DNA from 4 places in the Pantoea sp. B65 genome. Region 3 is predicted to be linked to each of the others. Evidence: predicted binding sites of a transcription regulator. Region 3 holds the regulator's gene; each other region holds the start of a gene.
The links. The regulator PurR, encoded in region 3, represses purine synthesis genes. The targets are predictions, from matches to a motif close to CANGCAAACGTTTGCNTG.
Positions count from the first base shown of each region.

Region 1: cvpA (colicin V production protein) is a predicted target of PurR. The motif match lies at 2,598-2,615, and genes of this name have one in related genera.
Region 2: JWF83_RS17120 (NCS2 family permease) is a predicted target of PurR. The motif match lies at 3,715-3,732, and genes of this name have one in related genera.
Region 4: serA (phosphoglycerate dehydrogenase) is a predicted target of PurR. The motif match lies at 1,569-1,586, and genes of this name have one in related genera.

Region 1 covers NZ_JAHXPU010000040.1:65,816-71,972, forward strand. The annotation lists gene JWF83_RS20115 (UbiX family flavin prenyltransferase) at 1-355, opposite strand, end outside; gene purF (amidophosphoribosyltransferase) at 503-2,020, opposite strand; gene cvpA (colicin V production protein) at 2,057-2,542, opposite strand; gene dedD (cell division protein DedD) at 3,860-4,663, opposite strand; gene folC (bifunctional tetrahydrofolate synthase/dihydrofolate synthase) at 4,653-5,924, opposite strand; gene accD (acetyl-CoA carboxylase, carboxyltransferase subunit beta) at 6,008-6,157, opposite strand, start outside.
Region 2 covers NZ_JAHXPU010000037.1:125,261-131,417, forward strand. The annotation lists gene JWF83_RS17100 (carbohydrate ABC transporter permease) at 1-788, shown strand, start outside; gene JWF83_RS17105 (carbohydrate ABC transporter permease) at 799-1,641, shown strand; gene JWF83_RS17110 (ABC transporter ATP-binding protein) at 1,646-2,740, shown strand; gene JWF83_RS17115 (glutathione S-transferase family protein) at 2,811-3,479, shown strand; gene JWF83_RS17120 (NCS2 family permease) at 3,913-5,262, shown strand; gene JWF83_RS17125 (Na+/H+ antiporter) at 5,479-6,157, shown strand, end outside.
Region 3 covers NZ_JAHXPU010000036.1:769-6,925, forward strand. The annotation lists partial or broken gene JWF83_RS14335 (RHS repeat-associated core domain-containing protein) at 1-637, shown strand, start outside; gene JWF83_RS14340 (YnhF family membrane protein) at 730-819, opposite strand; gene purR (HTH-type transcriptional repressor PurR) at 1,120-2,145, shown strand; gene punR (DNA-binding transcriptional activator PunR) at 2,177-3,085, opposite strand; gene punC (purine nucleoside transporter PunC) at 3,199-4,404, shown strand; gene cfa (cyclopropane fatty acyl phospholipid synthase) at 4,812-5,960, shown strand; gene JWF83_RS14365 (riboflavin synthase subunit alpha) at 6,067-6,157, opposite strand, start outside.
Region 4 covers NZ_JAHXPU010000044.1:343,911-350,067, reverse strand. The annotation lists gene JWF83_RS24145 (LysR family transcriptional regulator ArgP) at 1-532, opposite strand, end outside; gene rpiA (ribose-5-phosphate isomerase RpiA) at 727-1,386, shown strand; gene serA (phosphoglycerate dehydrogenase) at 1,708-2,946, shown strand; gene JWF83_RS24130 (5-formyltetrahydrofolate cyclo-ligase) at 2,986-3,576, opposite strand; RNA gene ssrS (6S RNA) at 3,642-3,825, opposite strand; gene zapA (cell division protein ZapA) at 3,866-4,195, opposite strand; gene JWF83_RS24115 (YecA family protein) at 4,367-4,945, shown strand; gene pepP (Xaa-Pro aminopeptidase) at 5,024-6,157, shown strand, end outside.

The sequences.
Region 1 (6,157 bases), on a different contig from region 3:
CCAGCCGGCGCCGCTCTTTGAGTACCACATCAGCCGCCCGGGTCAGTAAACCGTCGGTATAGCTGTGTACGATGCCGGAGAGGGTTTTCATTGAACAGGGCATAATGGCCATGCCATCGGTTTTAAACGAGCCAGAAGAGATGCTGGCGGCAATATCACGCACATCATGCACCACATCGGCAAACGCCTGCACATCACGCACCGAATAATCGCTTTCCAGCGCCAGCGTCTGACGCGCCGCCTGACTCATCACCAAGTGGGTTTCCACCTCCGCCACCTGCTGCAGAATCTGTAGCATGCGCACGCCATAAATCACCCCGCTGGCGCCGGAAATACCGATAATGAGTCGCTTCATATTGTTGCCTTGTGGATTCAGTCTGAATGGCGCAAGTTTGGACGTTGCCGGGATAAATTACAACTGCAGGTCGATCTGCGGCCAGGTGGATTAGCGCAATAAAAAAAGGGCTGTCAGAGACAGCCCTTTTCCTCAATGCCTCAGCGCTTAACCTTCGTTATGCATCTCAAGGTTTTCCACTTCGTTCTGACGTGCAATGGCTTTAGCATCGTCATTACGCAGCGATTCAAGATACTCAAGGTACTGCTGGTCAACATCTTTGGTGACGTAAATTCCGTTAAATACCGAACATTCAAACTGAACGATATCCGGGTTCTCTTCGCGTACCGCTTCAATCAGATCGTTAAGATCCTGGAAAATCAGCGCATCGGCGCCGATAATCTGGCGGATCTCTTCCACTTCACGGCCATGGGCAATCAGCTCAGTGGCGCTTGGCATATCGATGCCGTAGACATTCGGGAAGCGAACTTCTGGTGCCGCCGATGCCAGATACACTTTCTTCGCGCCCGCTTCACGCGCCATCTCAATAATCTGCTCAGAGGTGGTGCCACGCACAATGGAGTCATCCACCAGCAGTACATTCTTATCACGGAACTCAGCACGGTTAGCATTCAGCTTACGGCGCACCGCGCTGCGGCGCTGAAGCTGACCCGGCATGATAAAGGTACGGCCAACGTAGCGGTTTTTCACAAACCCCTGGCGATAAGGTTTGTTAAGAATATTGGCAATCTCCAGCGCGATATCGCAGGAGGTTTCCGGAATCGGGATCACTACGTCAATATCCAGGTCTTCCCATTCACGGGCAATCTTCGCGCCCAGCTTGGTGCCCATACGAACACGGGCGCTGTAGACGGAAATTTTGTCGATAAAGGAGTCCGGACGGGCAAAATAGACGTACTCGAACAGGCACGGATTACTTTTTGGGTTTTCCGCGCACTGACGTGTGGAGAGCTGGCCTTTCTCGGTAATGTACACCGCTTCACCTGGCGCAACATCGCGCAGGAACTCAAAGCCGAGAGTATCCAGCGCCACGCTTTCCGAAGCCACCATATACTCAATACGTCCGTCACTCATTGCGCGCTTGCCGATCACTAACGGACGAATGCCGTTCGGGTCGCGGAAAGCCACCATGCCGTGGCCGATAATCATCGAAACGCAGGCGTAAGCGCCGCGCACCTTCTGGTGCACTGCCGCCACCGCCGCAAAAATGTTTTCAGCTTCCAGCGGATAGTGCTGAAAGCGATCCAGTTCCTGAGCAAAAATATTCAGCAGAACTTCTGAATCAGAGGTGGTGTTGACGTGACGACGACCGCTTTCAAACAGCTGCTTACGCAATTCATGTGCGTTAGTCAGGTTGCCGTTGTGTGCAAGGGTAATGCCGTAAGGGGAGTTAACGTAGAAGGGCTGCGCTTCCGAAGCACTGGAGCTTCCTGCGGTCGGATAACGGACGTGGCCGAGACCCATGTTGCCCTGCAGACGCTGCATATGACGCGCTTCGAATACATCGCTGACCAGGCCATTGGCTTTACGCAGACGAAAGCAATTTAATGCATCAATGGTGACGATGCCTGCGGCATCCTGCCCACGGTGTTGAAGCACCGTTAACGCGTCATAAATCGACTGGTTTACCGGTGCAAAACCGGTGATACCGACAATACCGCACATGTAGTCATATCCTCATAAGCCGCACCCCCGGTGCGATTACCGGGGTAAAAAACTTGACGTGCTTTTTAGGTAGTCAAAAAACCACCTGATGATGTAACTGAACTGGGGAACCAGCTGGGACTGTTGCCAGTCCGGGCTTTTTGAGAACCCGGTGAATGTATCGAGGAAAAACAGCATGGCAGAGACAATCAGTACGCCACGCAGTGCCCCGAAACAAACGCCCAACACCCTGTCGGTACCTGACAGGCCGGTCTTTTCGACCAGAGAGCCAATCACATAGTTCACTATCGCTCCCACCAACAGTGTAGCGATAAAGAGTATGCCAATGGCAATTCCATTGCGAACCAGTTCGTCTTCAAAACCTGTGAACCAGACGGCAAGAAAGGAGTAGTAATGACTGGCGACAAAGAATGCGCATCCCCAGGTGACGAGAGATAAAGCTTCCCGAACAAACCCACGAATCAGGCTAACCAGAGCCGAAAAACCGACAACCGCAATAATGACGTAATCTATCCAGACCATGAACTCTTCCAGTGACAGTGCCCCTGCATCCAGTTCGGGGCGAATTCTAACAGAAAAAGAAAACGTTTGCGTAGCGTTTTCCTTTGCCGACTCAAATAAAAAGGGGCGATGAAAAAAACCTCAATCGCCACTTCTGGTTACCTTATTTTCCGTGCATATCAGCGGCGCGGGAGGCATGAATGCCTCCCCTACGCCCGATAGTTCTGAAACATTGTAGGGGGGCCATTTATGGCCCCCGGGCTGATGCCAAAGTCATTACCCCGGGTGCAAATCACCGGTACGGGAGGCATTAATGCCTCCCTACGCCCGATAGTTCGGAAACATTGTAGGGGGGCCATTTATGGCCCCCGGACTGATGCCAAAGTCATTACCCCTGGTTCAAATCACCGGCGCGGGAGGCATGAATGCCGCCCCTACGCCCGATAGCTCTGAAACATTGTAGGGGGGCCATTTATGGCCCCCGGCTGATGCCAACGTCATTACCCCGGGGGCATCTCACCGGCACGGGAGGCATGAATGCCTCCCCTACGCCCGATAGCTCTGAAACATTGCAGGGGGCCATTTATGGCCCCCGGCTGATGCCAACGTCATTACCCCGGGTGCAGATCACCGGTACGGGAGGCATTAATGCCTCCCTACGCCCGATAGCTCTGAAACATTGTAGGGGGGCCATTTATGGCCCCCGGGCTGATGCCAACGTCATTACCCCGGGTGCAGATCACCGGTAGGGGAGGCATTAATGCCTCCCCTACAACCGATAGCTCTGAAACATTGTAGGGGGGCCATTTATGGCCCCCGGACTGATGCCAAAGTCATTACCCCGGGTGCATCTCACCGGCACGGGCGACATGAATGCCTCCCCTACGCCCGATAGTTCTGAAACATTGTAGGGGGGCCATTTATGGCCCCCGGCCGATGCCAACGTCATTACCCCGGGTGCATCTCACCGGCACGGGCGACATGAATGCCTCCCCTACGCCCGATAGTTCTGAAACATTGCAGGGGGGCCATTTATGGCCCCCGGCTGATGCCAAAGTCATTACCCCGGGTGCATCTCACCGGCACGGGCGACATGAATGCCGCCCCTACGCCCGATAGCTCTGAAACATTGCAGGGGGGCCATTTATGGCCCCCGGGCTGATGCCAAAGTCATTACCCCGGGTGCATCTCACCGGCGCGGAAGGCATGAATGCCTCCCCTACGCCCGATAGCTCTGAAACATTGTAGGGGGGCCATTTATGGCCCCCGGCTGATGCCAAAGTCATTACCCCGGGGGCACATCACCGGCACGGGAGGCATGAATGCCTCCCCTACGGGTTAACGGGCGCTATAAGGCTTCACCACCCCGCCCAGACCGGAAATGCCCTGCAATTCACCAACGGCTGCCTGCATCTTCGCTTTCGAGGCATCCGGGCCAACGTAAATACGGGTAATCTGACCCTGCACCGGCGTTGATGGCACGGTATAAGCACGATACCCCGACAACCGCAGCTGCGCGACAATCTCATTCACTTTGGTGGCATTTTTCAACGCCCCCAGCTGAACCACATACGCCTGACCACTCGGGGCCTGCTCCGGCGGCTTACTTTCCGCTTTCGGTTGTTCCGGCGCTTTCGGCTGCTCAACCGGTTTTGGCTGCTCAGCCAGCTTCGGCTGTTCGACCGGTTTCGGCTGTTCCGCCAGCTTCGGCGGCTGCACCGGCTTCGGCTGTGGCGCTAACTTCGGCTTCGTCGGTTCTGCCGGCTTCGGTTGCGGCTTCGGCTGCGTCACCGGTTTCGGCTGCGGCGTAGACTCGGCCTGAACCGGCGGCGGCGTAACCAGCGTAGGCTGACTGTTGCTCTTCGGCGTGGTAGCACCACTCTCTTCCGCCGCGCTCTCCTCGTCACTGTCGCCCGCTACCGCTGCGCCCGCGCCCTCTGGCGGCTGCGCCGGCAACGACTGGCTGACCGGCGGCACCATATCCGTGTCCTGCTGATCATCCGGCTTAGGCACCAGCGGGATCGCCGCGAACTCCTCTTTGTAGTGCTTTTTCTTACCGTCCAGCAAACCCGGCAAGACAATCACCCCCACGGCGACCAGAATTACGGTTCCGACTAAACGGTTCTGAAACTTACTTGCCACTTCCGTTCTCCGTTTCCATCGTTTCCATTACCTGCGCCACGGTGTGGAACGACCCGCACACCAGCACAATATCTTGTTTCTGCGCCTGTTGCAGCGCCGCCCGCCAGGCGTCTGCCACGCTGGCAAAGCCCTGCGCCTCCGGCGGCAGATGCACCATCAGCTGCTCAGCGCTGGCGCCGCGTGGCCCGTCAAGAGGCGCGCAGTACCAGTTATCCACCTGCGGCATTAAACAGGCAAGGGTGCCGGCAATATCTTTATCATGCAGCATCCCCACCACCGCATGCACTTTCCCCTGCCGCGGCAACTCCGCCAGACGGCCAGCCAGATAGCCAGCAGCATGCGGATTATGCGCCACATCGAGGATCACCCGCGGTTCGGTGGCAACGGTCTGAAAACGCCCCGGCAGCATGGCTTTATCCAGCCAGTTGCGAATCAGGGTTTCATCGACCGGTAGCGATGAGGCGCGCAGTGCGGCTAAGGCGGTCGCCGCATTCGGCAGCGGCACCTGCGGCAGCGGTAACTGCGCCAGGCTACCCTGACGGTCGCTGAAGGTCCAGCTGTCGCCCTGCTGCGTATAGTGCCAGTCGCGATCGCGCTGCAGCAAAATAGCGCCGAGATCGGCAGCGACCGTCGCAATCGACTGCGGCATATCCGGCTCGCCGACCACTGCCGGTTTTGCCGTGCGGAATACCCCGGCTTTTTCGCGACCGATACTTTCACGGTCCGGTCCAAGCCAGTCGGTATGATCGAGGGCAATGCTGGTGATGACCGCCACATCGGCATCGACGATATTGGTCGCGTCGAGGCGCCCGCCGAGCCCGACTTCAAGAATCACCACATCCAGCGCCGCCTGCTTAAATAGCATTAGCGCCGACAGCGTGCCGTACTCAAAATAGGTTAGCGAAGTGGCCCCGCGTCCGGCTTCAATGGCGGCGAAACTGGCAGTATGCGCCGACTCAGCCAGCTCATCCCCCTGAATACGCACCCGTTCGGTATAACGCAACAGATGCGGCGAGCTGTAGACGCCAACGCGGTAGCCGGCGGCCATCAACAGGGTCTCCAGCGTACGGCAGGTAGTACCCTTGCCATTCGTTCCGGCAACGGTAAACACCATCGGCGCGGGTTTTAACAGGTCGAGTTGTTTAGCGACGCGCTGAATGCGATCCAGCCCGAGTTCGATAGCCTGAGCATGTAAATGCTCAAGATAATAAAGCCACGTGGCCAAAGGCGACGTGGCTTGAGGAAGGTGAAGATTATCCATGTGTCCCGTTCACAACGTTACGGTTCATTGGTGAAAGGTACAGTATTGCCGCGTCGACAGAGGCTGTACCTCTCCATCATCTGTCAGGCCTCGTGGCTTTCGGAAGATGCCTCAGTGGCAACCTCTCCCGCTTCCGGCTTCGGCTCTGGCAGATTCATTAACTTAGCGAGGATACTGGCCAGTTTCAGACGCATTTCCGGACGACGCACGATCATATCGATCGCGCCTTTCTC
Region 2 (6,157 bases), on a different contig from region 3:
TCGGCATCTCTTATGCTTTCCAGAATATTCAGTTGCTCAACCCGTTTGCGTCGGGCTGGGTTGGGCTGGACAATTTTCGCACCATGTTCGCCGACCGCCATTTCTATGCCGCACTGCGCCATACCGTTAACTGGACGCTGACTTCACTGCTACTGCAGTTTGCCCTCGGGCTGGGGCTGGCGTTGTTGCTGAACCGCGAATTTCCCGGGCGTCGTTGGGTGCAGGCGCTGGTTTTTCTGCCATGGGCAGTCCCGGCATTTCTCTCCGGGCTGACCTGGGCGTGGTTACTGAATCCGGTGATTGGCATTCTGCCTTACTGGCTGACTGACCTGCATATTATTGCTGAGCCGTACAACATCTTATCGGATCCGCAGCTGGCGCTGTACGGCCCGGTGCTGGCGAATGTCTGGTTTGGTATCCCGTTTTTTGCCATTACCTTACTGGCGGCATTGCAGTCGATTCCCAAAGATTTGTATGAAGCGGCAGCGATGGACGGCGCCAGCGGCTGGCAGCAATTTTGCAAAGTGACCCTGCCATTTCTGGCGCCGATGATTGCTATTACGGTCATGCTGCGCACCATCTGGATCGCTAATTTTGCCGATCTGATTGTGGTGATGACCGACGGCGGACCGGCAAATTCGACCTCGATTCTGTCGAGTTTTATCTTCACTACCGCCTACCGCAAACTGGATTTTGGCTATGCCTCGGCGATGGCGGTATTTCTGCTGGTGCTGATGACCCTGTACGCGCTGGTGTTACTGCGCATCCGCCATCAACTGCTGAAATAAGGAGCACCCTGTGAATAGCTGGCTTTTAAGCGCCTGGCTGCGCAAAGCCGGACACCGGTTGGCGATCCTCTGCTATCTGGTGTTCGCCTTATTCCCGATTTACTGGTTGATCAAAATCTCGTTTACACCGGATAAACTGCTGTATAGCGAAGGGGTGCGGATGTGGCCGGGTGAACTGACGCTGAGCCATTTCCAGCGGGTATTTATCGACAGCCAGTTTCCGATCTGGTTCGGCAACAGTCTGTGGGTGTCGTTTGGCACGGCGTCTCTTTCCACACTGATCGCTGCGGGCGCCGGTTTTGCCTTTTCCCGTTTCCGCTTTCGCGGCAAAACGGCGATTGCCGCCCTGCTGTTGTTCACCCAAATGTTCCCGCTGGTGATGATCCTCGCACCGATTTACAAAGTGATGGCGCCGCTCGGACTGACCAATAGTTTGTCCGGGCTAATCCTGATTTACACCGCGTTTAACGTCCCGTTCGCTACTTTCCTGATGCAGTCGTTTTTCGACAGCATCCCGAAAGACCTGGAAGAGTCGGCGATGCTGGAAGGCTGCAGCCGGTTTATGGCGTTGCGCAAAGTGATCATCCCGCTGACGTTGCCAGGGATGGCCGCCACTCTGGGGTTTGTGTTTACCGCCGCCTGGAGTGAGCTGCTGTTCTCTCTGATGTTAATCAATAAAAACCAAGTGATGACCTTTCCGGTCGGGTTGCTCAGCTTCGTATCTAAATTTGCGGTTTCGTGGGGCGATATGATGGCGGCGGCAGTGCTGGCGCTGATCCCGGCCTGTCTGTTTTTCGCCTTCATTCAGCGTTACCTGGTGCAGGGGCTGACTGCCGGTGCGGTAAAAGGATAATTTTATGGCTCAGATAACCATTTCCCATCTGCAAAAACGCTATGACAACGTAGAGGTGTTGCGACATATCAATCTGACGATTGCCGACGGCGAGTTTGTGGTGCTGGTCGGGCCGTCCGGCTGCGGTAAATCGACCCTGCTGCGCACCATCGCCGGGCTGGAGCTGGCGACGGCCGGCGATATCCATATTGGCTCGCGGCTGATGAATCAGGTGGCGCCGAAAGATCGTGATATTTCGATGGTGTTCCAGAGCTATGCGCTCTACCCGCATATGACCGTCGCGCGCAATATGGGCTTCAGTCTCGAAGTACAGAAGCGCCCGAAAGCGGAAATCGAAGCCGCGGTAAACAAAGCCGCGGAGATCCTTGGTCTGACAGCGTTACTGCATCGCCGTCCGAAAGAGCTGTCCGGCGGCCAGCGTCAGCGCGTGGCAATGGGCCGGGCGATTGTCCGCGAGCCGCAGGTATTCCTGTTCGATGAACCGCTGTCAAATCTTGATGCGCAATTGCGTGGTCAGATGCGGATTGAAATTAAAAGCCTGCATCAGAAAATGCGCAACACCATTGTGTATGTTACGCACGATCAGGTCGAAGCGATGACGCTGGCTGACCGCATCGTCGTACTCAATCACGGCGTGATCCAGCAGGTTGGTACGCCGCTGGAGTTGTACGACACGCCAGCCAACAAATTTGTCGCCGGCTTTATTGGTTCACCGGCAATGAACTTTATCAGCGGCACCCTGGAAGAGAGCGAGCATGGCCCGCTGCTGCGCATTGGCGCTGATTTGTCGCTGGCGATTGACCCGACCATTAGCGGCCTGCAAAGCGGTGCGCAGGTGATCTACGGCGTGCGTCCGGAAGCCATTGTTCTCAGTACGCCAGACACCCCGGGGGCGATACCGCTGGATATTACGCTGATTGAGCCGACAGGGCTGAGCGAGTTAATTCACGGTACCTATGGCGCAGAGCGCCTGAGTGTCTATAGCATGGTGAGATCGGGGGCCGCGCCGGGGGATCGGATATGGATCAGCATTGATACCACGCGTGTACAGCTGTTTGCAGCGGATAGCCAGCAACGGCTGACAAAAGCCGGGGAATAGCGGGGCGCGATGCTCTGGCGCGGTACTAAGCGCTATACTAACAAACCCTCTTGGCACAAAAGGTTATCTTATGATTACGGTTCACCATCTGAATAATTCCCGCTCCCAGCGCGTGCTCTGGCTGCTGGAAGAGCTGGAAGTCCCTTATCAGATTAAGCGCTACCAACGCGAAAACACCATGCTGGCGCCGGAAGCTTTAAAAAAAGTGCATCCGCTGGGTAAATCCCCGGTGATCACCGATGAAAATCGCGTGATTGCCGAATCCGGGGCGATTATTGAATACCTCGCCGGCAAATATGACCCGCAATCGCGCCTGAAACTTAGCGATGCGGATGAAGAGCTTCAGGCGCGTTACTGGCTACACTATGCTGAAGGCTCACTGATGCCACTGCTGGTAATGAAATTGATCTTCAGTCGTATGGGCAAGGCGCCGGTGCCCTGGCTGCTGCGACCGGTCGGCGCAGCCTTTGGCAAAGGGGTGCAGAAAGGTTATCTCGATAAGCAAATTGCCACCCATCAGCAGTTTATTGAACAGCATCTGGCCATCCGCCCATGGTTTGCTGGTGAGCATTTCAGTATTGCCGATATTCAGATGAGTTTCCCGGTACAGGGGCTGGCTGCGCGTAGCCATCTCGACCTGATGCCGCATACCCGGGCATGGCTGGAAAAGATTCAGACCCGTCCAGCCTGGCATCGCGCGATTGCGCAGGGCGGTGAGCTAACACTTGCCGGGGGATGATGTGATGGCGTTGCGCGACAAATATTGTAGCGCCCCCGGTTGATGCGATTGCCATAAGAAAAGCCAGGTCCGCTGCAGGGGGCCGGATGCATAAAGTTAGATCGGCTAAAAGCTATTGCCATGTTAGCGCAAAGATATCGCTAAAAAGCCAAACCGGGGGGCAAACAGCAGTTGAAAATCCGTCGATAAAGGCAGGATAATCGTTTGCCTTTTTAATTGGCATCTTTTATATGCAGAAGTAAACGTTTGCTTTTCCATTTTAGTGTCAGACAGGCTTTTTTGTGCCGGGAAGCGTTTTTCCCGCAGTGTTTATCTCTGGCTAGTGTCGTCGCGCCAGGCGCAGCGGCAACGGGCAGAGGATACAGCAAACACGGCATGTCTTAATGCATGCCGCGCATCAATAAATCATAAGAAATCTCAGGGGATATTCTCTATGTCGACTCCTTCACGTCAGGCTGGTGGTTCTATGGACGCCTGGTTCAAAATCTCTGCGCGCGGTAGTAGCGTGCGTCAGGAGATTATTGCTGGTCTCACTACCTTCCTTGCGATGGTCTATTCGGTGATTGTGGTTCCGGGCATGTTGGGTAAGGCGGGCTTCCCGCCAACGGCGGTATTTGTCTCAACCTGCCTGGTCGCGGGTTTTGGTTCAATTATTATGGGCCTGTGGGCAAATCTGCCAATGGCGATTGGCTGCGCCATTTCGCTGACGGCTTTTACCGCCTTCAGCCTGGTGCTGGGTCAGCACATTAGCGTACCGGTGGCACTGGGCGCGGTGTTCCTGATGGGGGTATTGTTTACCGTTATCTCGGCAACCGGTATCCGCGCATGGATCCTGCGTAATTTGCCAATGGGTGTGGCACACGGCACCGGCGTTGGTATTGGTCTGTTCCTGCTGTTAATTGCCGCGGATGGTGTTGGCCTAGTGGTAAAAAACCCGGCTCCGGGTCTGCCGGTAGCGCTGGGTAACTTCGCTTCTTTCCCGGTACTATTGTCGCTGATTGGTCTGGCGGTGATCTTTGGCCTGGAAAAACTGCGCGTACCGGGCGGCATTCTGCTAACCATTATCGCTATTTCGATTATTGGGCTGATTTTTGACCCGGCGGTCAAATTCCAGGGGCTGTTTGCCATGCCAAGCCTGAGCGATGCTAATGGCAATTCGCTGGTGTTTAGCCTGGATATTCTCGGCGCGTTAAAACCAGCGGTATTGCCAAGCGTACTGGCTCTGGTAATGACGGCGGTATTTGATGCCACCGGTACCATCCGTGCGGTGGCTGGTCAGGCTAACCTGCTCGACAAAGATAACCAGATTATCAATGGCGGCAAAGCGCTGACCACGGACTCCCTCAGCAGCATTTTTGCTGGTCTGGTCGGGACCTCTCCGGCGGCGGTTTATATTGAATCTGCTGCCGGTACTGCGGCGGGTGGTAAAACCGGCCTGACGGCGCTGGTAGTCGGCGTGTTGTTTATGGTGATTCTATTTATGTCGCCGCTGGCTTACCTGGTACCCGCCTATGCGACGGCGCCGGCGCTGATGTATGTCGGCCTGCTGATGCTGAGCAACGTGTCGAAAATCGATTTCAGCGACTTTGTTGATGCGATGTCTGGCCTGCTGGCGGCAGTATTTATCGTGCTGACCTGTAATATCGTCACCGGTATTATGCTCGGCTTCGGTTCACTGGTGATTGGCCGTATTTTTGCTGGTGAATGGCGCAAGCTGAATGTAGGTACCGTGGTGATTGCTATCGCCCTGGTGGCCTTCTATGCCGGTGGCTGGGCGATTTAACCCCACCACTCTGGGGGAAAGGATTCCCCCTTATCCGCTACTTTTTCCCTCGATCCCGCCGCAAATCTGCGCTTTTACGCCCGATTCCTCTCTAATTTCCCTAACCGCACGTCATGTTTTTTAACCAACCGGCTTTTTGTTTTACAATCCGTTGCGGCATGTTGTTCCCGTGCCGCATTGGTCACGCCTGTTGGAAGAAGAGGCTACAAGGAAAGCATGGAAATCTTTTTTACAATCCTGATTATGACGCTGGTGGTATCGCTCTCCGGCGTTGCCGCACGTATTATCCCGTTCCAAATTCCGCTGCCGCTGGTGCAAATCGCCGCCGGTGCGATGCTCGCCTGGCCGACTTTCGGCCTGCACGTTGACTTTGATCCTGAACTGTTTCTGGTGTTGTTTATTCCGCCATTGCTGTTTGCTGACGGCTGGAAAACGCCAACCAGTGAATTTATCCATCATGGCCGCGAAATCATTGGCCTGGCATTAGTGCTGGTGCTGATCACCGTGGTCGGCATTGGTTATCTGATTTACTGGATGGTGCCGGGGATCCCGTTGATTCCGGCATTTGCGCTGGCGGCGGTATTATCGCCAACCGATGCGGTCGCGCTGTCCGGCATTGTCGGCGAGGGGCGGATACCGAAGAAAATAATGTCGATTCTGCAGGGCGAGGCGCTGATGAATGATGCGTCCGGTCTGGTATCGCTAAAGTTTGCCGTTGCGGTGGCCATGGGCACCATGGTGTTTACCGTTGGCGGGGCCAGTATTGAATTCGTCAAAGTGGCGATTGGCGGTCTGCTGGCTGGTATTGCCGTCTGCTGGCTGTTTGGTAAATCGTTGCGGCTGTTTAGCCGTCTGACCGGTGACGATCCGGCGACCCAGACCGTGTTGCTGTTAC
Region 3 (6,157 bases):
TATGGCACATAGTCATCCTTCCGCCACACAAACGCTGCTTGAACCCTATATAGGTAAAGCTGATGTTGAGTTATTTTCATCATTAGTCAAAGTTTGGGCGATGACCAGAGATGTTATTCAGACGATTCGGAATGATACAGTAAAACGCTCGCGATTTTCCCTAATAAGATATTTGCATGAAAAATCCGATGTTATCGCTGCGGCAATAGCTGATGAGGGCGCAGTTATTCTGGCTGAAAGCTTTTTTAGCGACTCCCCTGAGGTCAGGGTTAAAAATCTGATTCACGAATACAGCCATATGGAAACATTCAAAGATACCGCTTTGGGATTGAGTGTAACCGGTCCGGAAACGACCGATTACTGGTATCTTGATGATGAAATGACGGCAGAGCATTCCACAGATATTTTGTCACAGGGTATTATGGGGATCAAAGAAGAGGAAGGGATTTTCCAGACGGATGCTATCAGGAATAAAATAAGAGAATTAACCGGATACCCTACCCTGACGCGCAGGCAAGCTGTACGCGGCTTTAATAAATATCTTTGGATCCGTCAGGCGCTGGGGGTGCTTAATCCCGATACTGTCGCCGGATCGGGGATGGCGATTTACCGTGCCAGCGCTCACTATTTTGCGTAACATCAACGCATAGATGCAAAAAAAAACGCCTGACGCATACCCCATCAGGCGTTTCTTACCGCTAGTGGAAAAACCGCCGGGTGGTGAGAAAATCAGTTCATCACCGCAACAAAGCTAAAAGCGATAATCACTAACAGTGAGCCAACGGTGGTCATCAGAGATAACTTCAGATTGGTATCCATACTACGCTCCTAAAAGACCCATAAGTCATGAGTATACAATCAATAACTGTGTGGATTTTCCCACAGTTGCAAGTAAAAATCTCGTTTTCTTCTCACAGCCTTGATAGAATTCTTTTTTTCCGTTGCGCAACAACTGCAACACCGCGTTACTTGCCGTGTTTCCTGACGTCATTCTCCTTCCCGACGTCACTCAGAATGCAACAATGAACCCCCATGGCCGCCTGAAAATCGCCAGGGGTACGCAAACGTTTAACATGCTATTTATCAATGCGTTGAGATAAGCGCAGGAGTACCAGTTTAATGGCAACAATTAAGGATGTGGCGAAACGCGCCGGTGTTTCCACCACCACCGTTTCACATGTCATCAATAAAACACGCTTTGTCGCTGAAGATACGCGCGAAGCGGTTTGGGCCGCCATCAAAGCGCTGCACTACTCGCCCAGCGCCGTTGCACGTAGTCTGAAGGTTAACCATACCAAATCGATTGGTCTGCTGGCGACCTCCAGTGAAGCGCCCTACTTTGCTGAAATTATTGAAGCGGTAGAGACCCGCTGCTTTGCCAAAGGCTATACGCTGATCCTCGGTAACGCCCATAACGATCTGCAAAAGCAGCAGGCGTATCTGTCGATGATGGCGCAAAAACGCGTCGATGGCCTGCTGGTGATGTGTTCTGAGTATCCGGATGACCTGCTGAAAATGCTGGAAGAGAATCGCAATATCCCGATGGTGGTGATGGACTGGGGCGAATCGCGCGGCGACTTTACCGATACCGTGCTGGATAATGCCTTTGAGGGTGGTTATATGGCGGGTCGCTATCTGATCGATCGCGGCCACCGCGATATCGGCGCGATCCCCGGCCAGCTGGAGCGTAATACCGGCGGCGGCCGTCATGCCGGTTTTCTGAAAGCGCTGCACGAAGCCAGCATCCATGTGCGCGATGAGTGGATTGTGCAGGGTGACTTTGAACCGGAATCCGGTTATCGCGCCATGCAGCAAATTCTGTCGCAGAAGCAGCGGCCAACCGCAGTGTTTTGCGGCGGCGATATTATGGCGATGGGGGCGATTTGCGCCGCCGATGAGATGGGCCTGCGGGTGCCGCAGGATATTTCGGTGATCGGTTATGATAATGTGCGTAACGCGCGCTATTTCACACCGGCGCTGACCACTGTGCATCAGCCAAAAGAACGTCTCGGGCAAACCGCCTTTGATATGCTGCTGGACCGCATTACCAGTAAACGCGAAGATCCTCAGACCATTGAAGTGCATCCTTCACTGATCGAGCGCCGTTCCGTCGCCGATGGCCCATTCCGCGATTATCGTCGCTAATCTTCTGGCCGGCCACGGCGGTGGCCGGTGATCACGCCTCGTGCAACCACTCGGCATTCATGGTTTCCGCATCGCCCAGATAATCCAGTAGCCAGCTCAGCGCCGGCGACGCGCTCTGTTCTGCCCAGCTGACGCAACATGGGCTGTCGGGAAAACCCGCCGGCAGGCTCAGCTCCGTCAGTTCGCCACTGGCGAGCAACGGTGCGGCGAAGTGCCCGGGCACCATACCAACGCATAATCCCGCCAGCAGACAATCAAAGGCGGTATCCCAGTCCGGCGCCACCAGACGCCGCTGATTATCCAGCGTCCAGGTAATCCGCTTCGGTAAGCTGCGCGAGGTATCTTCCAGCACCAGCGACGGCCACTGACGAATCGTCTCTTCCTCTATCGTTCCCTGCTGCCGCGCCAGCGGATGTCCGGCACTGACCACGCAGCGCCAGTTTAGCGCCCCCATATCGCGAAAACCAAAACGCCCGCCGACCGGGATCGCCTGGGTGGCGCCAATCGCCATATCAACCCGCCCGTCCACCAGCGCATCCCAGACGCCATTAAATACCTCATGGGAAACCAGCAGTTCCATATCCGGGAAATGGCGATAGAAATCGAGTACCAGCTGGCGGCTGCGCTGCGGTTTAACAATCAAATCGATCGCGATACTTAACTGCCCGCGCCAGCCATTGGCCACCTGCTGACACTGACGGCGGGTGGCAAGCATTTTTTTGATAACAGCGCGGCCTTCCTGAATAAAAACTTTACCGGCAGCGGTAAGTACCACATCGCGATGGCGGCGTTCAAACAGCTGAACCGCCAGCCACTGCTCCAGCTGACGTACGGTATAGCTGACCGCCGAGGGCACACGATGCAGCTCACTGGCGGCGGCGCTAAAACTGCCGGTACGTGCAACCGCATCAACCACTTCAAGAGAATGTTCTGACCACATATCCTGCCTGCAAAATTTTTCAACGCAATAGGCAAATATTAGCGTTTCACAAGCCACAGTGCACCCGCTTACACTCTGCGCGTTACATCACCTGCATAAAAAAGAGTTATCTGATGATCAAGTCAAAAGGATTTATTGTTTACCTGGCGCTGTTAAGCATGCTGGGTTTTCTTGCTACCGATATGTACCTGCCGGCGTTTGGCGCCATGCAACAGGACCTGCACACCCATCCTGGCGCTATCAGCGCCAGCCTGAGTATCTTCCTTGCCGGTTTTGCCTGTGCGCAACTGTTCTGGGGGCCACTGTCGGATCGCATCGGGCGTAAACCGGTGCTGGTAATGGGGCTGAGTCTGTTTGCCCTCGGTTGCGCCGGTATGCTGCTGGTGCAGGATGCCACCCTGCTGCTGGTGTTGCGCTTTATCCAGGCGGTGGGGGTCTGTTCCGCAGCGGTCAGCTGGCAGGCGCTGGTCGTCGACCGCTATCACGGTGCGCAGGCTAATCGTGTCTTCGCCACCATTATGCCGCTGGTAGCGCTCTCTCCGGCGCTGGCGCCGCTGCTGGGCGCCTGGCTGCTGAACCATTTTAGCTGGCGCGCGATCTTTGTCGCACTGCTGCTGATTGCGCTGGCATTGCTGATCCCGACGCTGCGGCTTAAATCTGCGACAGTAAAAAACCGCGTCAGCGTGCAACCCCTGGTCAGCTTTCTGCTGTTGCTGAAATCGCGCATCTGGAGTGGCAATGTGCTGATTTATGCCGCCTGTTCCGCCAGTTTTTTTGCCTGGCTGACCGGTTCGCCGTTTATTCTTGCCGATCTGGGGCTGACGCCAGGCGATATCGGTCTGAGTTATATTCCGCAAACGCTGGCTTTTTTACTGGGTGGTTTTGGCTGTCGCGCGTTGCTACAGCGTCTGGCAGGCGCCACCCTGTTGCGCTGGCTGCTGCTGGGTTATGCCATCAGCATCAGCGCCATCTTTGCCGTGGCGCTGTCCGGCCAGGTAACACTGACGGCGCTACTGGTCCCGTTTTGCGGTATGGCGATGGCGAATGGCGCGATCTATCCGATTGTGGTGGCTAACGCACTGCTGCCCTTCCCCGAGGCCACCGGAAAAGCCGCAGCATTACAGAATATGCTGCAACTCGGTCTGTGCTTTCTCGCCAGCATGGCCGTATCGACGCTAATTGCCGAAACGCTGCTGACCACCACCGCAATTATGTTGCTGACCGTTGTTCTTGCTTTGATCGGATATGCGCTACAATTTCAGCGCAAGAGCGAAAAACAGCGGTTGGTCAAAGCAGTCGACGCCACATCACATCAGTGAATGAAATCATTTAGTTAGCTCGCTAACAATATTGTATTGAATATTGCCTGCCGTGAGCATATACTCATCTAAGGCAATATTATATAACAATAAATTAACATTATTTGGTCAGACCTGACAGGGCTGTCGTGGTGTTTTACGGCGTGGCATTCGCAACGCATCTCTGCAGGACCAAACCTGAGTATCGATATTGCAGCCAGTCGCGGGAAACCGGGGCAGCATATCTGCCGCCTGCGCTACTAACATCGCTGCAGCATCAGTAAGGCAAGGTATTTTTCGTTCATTTTCAATCCTCTGTTAAACGTCGGATATCAGGCGCACGGATTTTCCGTGAGTTCTCTCACAATCCTGTAGAAATTAGCTATTCTAATTCTCAGGTTCTAATCACAGCAGGTGATGGAGAAGCTATGAGTTCATCGTGTATAGAAGAATTGGGCCTGGAAGAAAATCACTGGTATCGCATCGTCCATGAAATGCTGCAGGTAGCCGGTGTGGAAGTGAATGGCTCTCACCCCTGGGATATCCAGGTGAAAAATCCCGATTTTTTCCGGCGTGTATTGCAGGAAGGCTCACTGGGGCTCGGCGAAAGCTATATGGATGGCTGGTGGGAGTGTGAACGCCTCGATATGTTTTTTCATCGGGTGTTAAAACATAAACTTGACCAGCAACTCCCGCGCCATTTCAAAGATACGTTGCGCATCGCAGCGGCACGGCTGACTAATCTGCAATCAAAAAAACGCGCCTGGATTGTCGGCAAAGAGCATTACGATCTCGGTAACGATCTTTTCTCATTCATGCTCGATTCCCATCTGCAATACTCCTGCGGTTACTGGAAACAAGCGAAGACGCTTGAAGAAGCGCAGCAGGCCAAGCTGAAAATGATCTGCGAAAAACTGCAGCTGCAGCCAGGCATGTCGCTGCTGGATATCGGCTGCGGCTGGGGCGGTCTGGCGGCGTTTGCCGCGCGCCATTATCATGTCAGGGTAGTCGGCGTGACTATCTCTGCCGAGCAACAGAAACTGGCGCAACAGCGTTGCGAGGGTCTGGACGTGACCATCCTGCTGCAGGATTATCGCGATCTGGCGCAGAAGTTTGACCGAATTGTTTCCGTGGGGATGTTTGAACATGTCGGGCCGAAAAATTATGCCACCTATTTTGACGTTGCCGACCGCAATTTAAAACAGGATGGCATTTTCCTGCTGCACACCATTGGCACGATTAAAACCGATATGAACGTTGACCCGTGGATTGATAAATATATCTTCCCGAACGGCTGTCTGCCGTCGATACGTCAGATTGCCGATGCCAGTGAGCCGCACTTTGTGATGGAAGACTGGCATAATTTTGGTGCGGATTACGACACCACCCTGATGGCATGGTATCAGCGTTTCCTTGAAGCCTGGCCGCAGCTGGCGGAAGATTACGGCGAACGATTTAAACGGATGTTTAGTTACTACCTTAATGCCTGTGCCGGTGCTTTTCGCGCCCGCGATATCCAGTTGTGGCAAGTGGTATTCAGCCATGGGATTGAGGGTGGATTGCGGGTACCGCATTAACGACGGGATGTATTAATGCAAAGGGAGGCATTAATGCAAAGGGAGGCATTAATGCAAAGGGAGGCATTAATGCCTCCCCTACGGTTAGGGTGTGATAGATCGCCCTTTATTGTTCTGCCGGGGATTCCGCTTCCGCCAGCAGCGCCGCTTCGCGCTGTGCCAGAACCCGCTCCACCGTTTCCACTATCGCCTGGGTC
Region 4 (6,157 bases), on a different contig from region 3:
GGAAATAGCGTTCGGCAAACTCTTTCGAGCCGACAAACAGATAGTCGAGTGCGCCCAGTTGATCGACCAGACAGCTCGGCAGCGGCTGCGGCTGAATCGACACGGCGCCCACCACCTCACCACGACGCAAACGCTCCTGAGTACGGGTTTCATCCTCCACCTGCAGGTTCAGCCGCACCGGCGAGTCAGTCAGCACCGTTTTCAGCGCCGGCAGCAGCCAGGTCGCCAGACTGTCGGCGTTGACCGCCAGCGACAGCAGCAGCGGGGTAGTGCCGCCATTTTCGTCACCCAGCCACTCCTCTTCCAGCAGCTCAACCTGGTGCAGCAGCGCCAGCAGCTTTTGCCCCTGTTCCGTCGGACGTGGCGGCACAGTTCGCACCAGCAGCGGCTGGCCAAACATATTCTCTAACTGCTTTATCCGTTGCGATACCGCAGATTGCGTAATACAAAGCTTTTGCGCAGCACGTTCGAAGCCACGCTCACGAATCACCGCATCCAGCGCCTGAAGCGTTCTGTAGTCCGGGCGTTTCATTGTTGTTATCTTCTCCTTCAGGGATGGAACCAGCACTATGCCATAAATTCTGGCGTTTGCCCTGACCTTACTAATCAATCACTTTGTGGGCTGGCTTACAGTCCTGCCAATCAAAACCAACAGAACAGGACATTTTGCGCGATGGTTGCTTTATACTACGGGCACACAGATGCAGCACAGGCATTAAACATATCATGACACAGGATGAACTGAAAAAAGCAGTAGGCTGGGCAGCGCTCGAATACGTACGGCCCGGTACCATTGTGGGCGTCGGCACCGGTTCCACCGCCGCGCATTTTATTGATGCGCTGGGTTCGATTAAACATCAAATCGATGGCGCAGTTTCCAGCTCTGATGCTTCCACCGCCAAACTCAAGGGCTTAGGTATTCAGGTGTTTGATCTGAATGAAGTCGATGCGTTATCGATCTACGTTGACGGTGCGGATGAGATTAACCCACAGATGCAGATGATCAAAGGCGGCGGCGCGGCGCTGACACGCGAGAAAATTATCGCTGCAGTTGCCGATAAGTTTATCTGCATTGCCGATCAGTCAAAACAGGTGGATGTATTGGGTAAATTTCCCCTGCCGGTGGAAGTAATCCCGATGGCGCGTGCTTTTGTCGCGCGCGAACTGGTCAAACTTGGCGGCCTGCCGGAGTACCGTCAGCATGTGCTGACCGATAACGGCAACATTATTCTCGACGTGCATAATCTGCAAATTGTCGATGCCATCGCCCTGGAAAAAGCGATTAATGCCCTGCCTGGCGTCGTCACCGTAGGTCTGTTTGCCAGCCGTGGCGCCGATATTGCGCTGATCGGCACCGCTTCCGGCGTGAAAACTATTGAGAAATGATCTGTCTGGCGTTACGACGCCAGCAGTTATTTCCTGAAAAAAAATATCTTTTCTTCACCTGGCTAAATTTGGTGACTTATGTCACATAAGTTCAGCCGGTTGCGCCATCGTTCTGAGATGGCGATGGCTATCGCTATAATCTGCCGCATTGTTCTGTCTGACGATGGCGCCGTGCTGGCGGCCAGGCAATCGTTTGTATTGCTGCCAGCGTATTTTTTGATATTTTGACAGAAGGCTGGCTTATACCCCCGTTTTTTGCACGCTGAAAGCGGCGGGGGATATATCAGTTACATCTGAAGTCTGCAAAATTAAGGTCGGGAAATGGCAAAGGTATCACTGGAGAAAGACAAGATTAAATTCCTGCTGGTGGAAGGTGTTCACCAGAGCGCGCTGGAAAACCTGCGTGCGTCAGGCTATACCAATATCGAATTTCATAAAGGCGCACTGGATAGTGAGTCGTTAAAAGAATCCATCCGTGATGCGCATTTCGTTGGCATCCGTTCGCGTTCCCAACTGACCGAAGAGATTTTTGCTGCGGCAGAAAAACTGATCGCCGTTGGCTGCTTCTGTATTGGCACCAACCAGGTGGATCTGAACGCGGCGGCGAAACGTGGCATTCCGGTGTTTAACGCGCCTTTCTCCAATACCCGATCCGTTGCTGAACTGGTGATTGGCGAACTGCTGCTGCTGCTGCGTGGTATTCCGGAAGCTAACGCCAAAGCACATCGCGGTATCTGGAATAAGCTGGCGGTAGGTTCTTTCGAAGCGCGTGGCAAAAAGCTCGGCATCATTGGTTACGGCCATATCGGCATGCAGCTCGGCGTGCTGGCGGAAAGCCTTGGTATGCATGTGTTCTTCTACGACATTGAGAACAAGCTGCCACTGGGTAACGCGACCCAGGTTCGTCATCTCTCCGATCTGTTAAATATGAGCGATGTGGTAAGCCTGCATGTGCCGGAAACCCTCTCCACGCAGAATATGATTGGCGCGGAACAGCTGGCGCTGATGAAACCGGGTTCACTACTGATCAATGCCTCACGCGGCACGGTGGTCGATATCCCGGCATTGTGCGCGGTGCTGGCGAATAAACATCTGGCTGGCGCGGCAATTGACGTGTTCCCGGAAGAACCGGCCACCAATACCGAACCGTTTAACTCACCGCTGTGCGAGTTCGATAATGTGATTCTGACGCCGCATATTGGCGGATCCACGCAGGAAGCGCAGGAAAATATCGGGATTGAAGTGGCGGGCAAACTGGCGAAATATTCCGATAACGGTTCAACCCTCTCTGCGGTTAACTTCCCGGAAGTGTCGCTGCCGGTGCATGGCGCTGCCGTCAGCCGTCTGCTGCACATCCATGAAAACCGTCCCGGCGTGCTGACCGCAATTAACCAGATCTTCGCTGAGCAGGGGATTAACATCGCTGCCCAGTATCTGCAAACCACCCCGCAGATGGGTTATGTGGTTATCGATATCGATGCTGCCGAAGATGTGGCGAACAAAGCGCTACAGCTGATGAAGGCGATTCCGGGTACTACCCGCGCACGCCTGCTGTACTGATGCAACGGGCGGCAGAAATGCCGCCCGTCTCTGTTCGGTTTACCACTGCCACAGGTTTGACGGCGTGATCATCGCCGCCAGCGGCACATCCCATTCCGCTACCGGCAGGCTATCCACCTGCTGACAATCATGCGCCAGCCCGACCGGCAAAAATTTTTCATGCTGCCAGTTCTGCAAGGTTCGGTCATAGAAGCCCCCTCCCATCCCCAGCCGGTGTCCGTTATGGTCAAAGGCCACTAATGGCATCAGCACCACCTCCAGCTCGCTTAGCGGCAGCAGATTAAGGATATTCAGCGCTGGTTCAGGAATACGCAGGCGGTTCGGCTGCAGAGGCGTCGTGGCATCGTAGCGGAAAAACAGTAACTGCCCGCGTGCGAAGGGATGCAATACCGGCAGATAAACCTGTTTTTTCTGCTGCCACAGTTTTGCAATCAGCGGACGGGTATTGAGTTCACCATCAACCGAGAGGAACAGCGCGATATGGTTGGCCTGACGGATAGGGGCAAAATTAAGCGCGCGTTCGGCGGCTTGTTCCGCAGCCTGTTGCTGTTGTTCATCACTGAGCGCCAGGCGCAGATGGCGAACATGGGTACGAATATCCTGACGATCTGACAATGAGATGGATGTCATAGGGAACTCGTTGCAGCTAATGGGGGCGCCCGAAGGCTGAAACGGTCTGGCCGTTTGAAGGGAAGGGAATCTCCGAGATGCCGCAGCAGGCTGTAACCCTTGAACCCTTGGTTCAAGGTGAGTATGCCGTCGCAACCATCAGGCTTCTCGGACGGACCGAGCATGCTCACAGGTTACGGAGCGTCACACTCTGTTGGTATGAAATATCGGCTCAGGGGACTGGCCCGCTTGCAAACATCTCAGAGAAAATTTACTTCACCGTCACTGTATCACAGCCAACCATGAAGTGTTATTCGAACTTTGCACCCTGACGATCAGATATGCGACCTTGCTCAAGTAATGCTTGCTCAATGGTCTGTTGCAGCATACGAATACGTTGTTCCATGTTGGCAGCATAGTCGCGTGTTTTGACTTTTTCCTGCGCCAGCTCATGACAAATATTCAATGCGGCAATGAACACCAGTTGCTCGGTATTTGTGACTCTAGTGCGAACTTTTAAATCTTGCAACCGTTGATTGAGGTCTTCCGCAGCCATGTTCAGCGCATCTTGCTGTTCAGGCGGACAATTCACTCTTAATGAACGGCCAAAAATTTGAATATCTACCGGTTGTGCAGACATGCCACCTTCCTGACTGATTACTGCGCCCGCTATTCACCCTTGCCACTCAAGGGCTTGGGAGGGGCGCCACTATATATACCCCAAAGAGAAGAAACAAGCCCTTTCTGGAATCGTCGAGGCACCTGGTGGTAGCATAACACGAACTTATCCTGCCAACGACGATGAATACGTATGTCTATACAGAACACAATGCCGGGTTATGACGCTCTGGCTTCAGCTCTCACACAGCAAGGCGTCGGTATGACGCCAGCGGAAATGCACGGTTTAATCAGCGGCATCATCTGCGGTGGCAGTAAAGACCGCAGCTGGCAAACGCTGGTCCATGATCTGACTAATGAAGGTATGGCGTTCTCTCAGGTGCTGTCCCAGCCGCTGCAGCAACTGCATCAGAGCGTAAGCGAGATGCTGGAAGACGATGGCTTCCTGTTTCAGCTCTATCTTCCCGAGGATGATGACATCACGGTATTCGACCGCGCCGACGCGCTGGCGGGTTGGGTCAATCACTTCCTGCTGGGACTGGGCGTGACGCAACCTAAGCTGGACAAAGTGACCGGCGAGACCGGTGAAGCGATTGACGACCTGCGCACTATCTCTCAGCTGGGTTATGACGAAGATGAAGATCAGGAAGAGCTGGAGAACTCACTGGAAGAGATCATTGAGTATGTGCGCGTTGCGGCGCTGCTTTGTCATGATACTTTTACCCATCAGCAGCCCACTGCCGTTGAGATGAAAAAACCGACCTTACACTAAACCAGGATTTTAACAGGGAGCCGTATTGTGGTTAATCTTTCCGCGTTTTTACAGCGCCGTCAGGCACTGTTAGCCAAAATGGCGCCGGCCAGTGCGGCGGTGATTTTTGCTGCGCCAGAAGCAACACGCAGTGCCGATAGCGAATACCCGTATCGCCAGAACAGCGATTTCTGGTATTTCACCGGTTTTAACGAGCCGGAAGCGGTGCTGGTACTGATTAAAAGCGATGAGACACATAACCACAGCGTGCTGTTTAACCGCGTACGCGATAAAACCGCCGAGATCTGGTTTGGCCGTCGGCTGGGACAGGATGCGGCGCCGGAAAAACTTGGCGTCGACCGTGCTCTGCCGTATGACGATATCCACCAGCAGCTGCACCTGCTGCTGAATGGTCTGGATGTGGTCTACCATGCACAGGGCGAGTATGCCAGCGCGGACAGCATTCTGTTCAGCGCGCTGGATAAGCTGCGCCGCGGCTTCCGGCAAAATCTGCAGGCTCCGGGCACGTTGACCGACTGGCGTCCCTGGGTGCATGAAATGCGGCTGTTTAAATCAGCGGAAGAGGTTGAGATCCTGCGTCAGGCCGGGAAAATCAGCGCGCTGGCCCATACCCGCGCCATGCAGCAGTGCCGTCCGGGGATGTATGAATATCAGCTGGAAGGTGAAATTCTGCATGAGTTTAACCGCCATGGCGCGCGCTTCCCCTCCTACAATACTATCGTGGGCGGCGGCGAAAACGGCTGCATTCTGCACTACACCGAAAATGAATCGCCGCTACGGGATGGCGACCTGGTACTGATTGATGCCGGCTGTGAGTTCCATGGCTACGCAGGTGATATTACCCGTACCTTCCCGGTGAATGGCAAATTTAGCGCGCCGCAGCGCGCGATTTACGACATTGTCCTGGCATCGTTGTCTCGTTCGCTGGAACTGTTCGCCCCGGGCGTCAGTATCCGTGAGGTGAATAACGAAGTGGTGCGTATTATGGTCAGCGGTCTGGTAAAACTCGGCGTGTTGAAAGGCGATGTTGATCAGCTGATTGCCGATGCCGCCCACCGCCAGTTCTTTATGCATGGCCTCAGCCACTGGCTGGGGCTGGATGTGCATGATGTCGGCCATTACGGCACTGCCGATCGCGGCCGCATTTTGCAGCCAGGCATGGTGCTGACGATCGAGCCGGGTCTGTATATTGCACCGGATGCCGATGTGCCT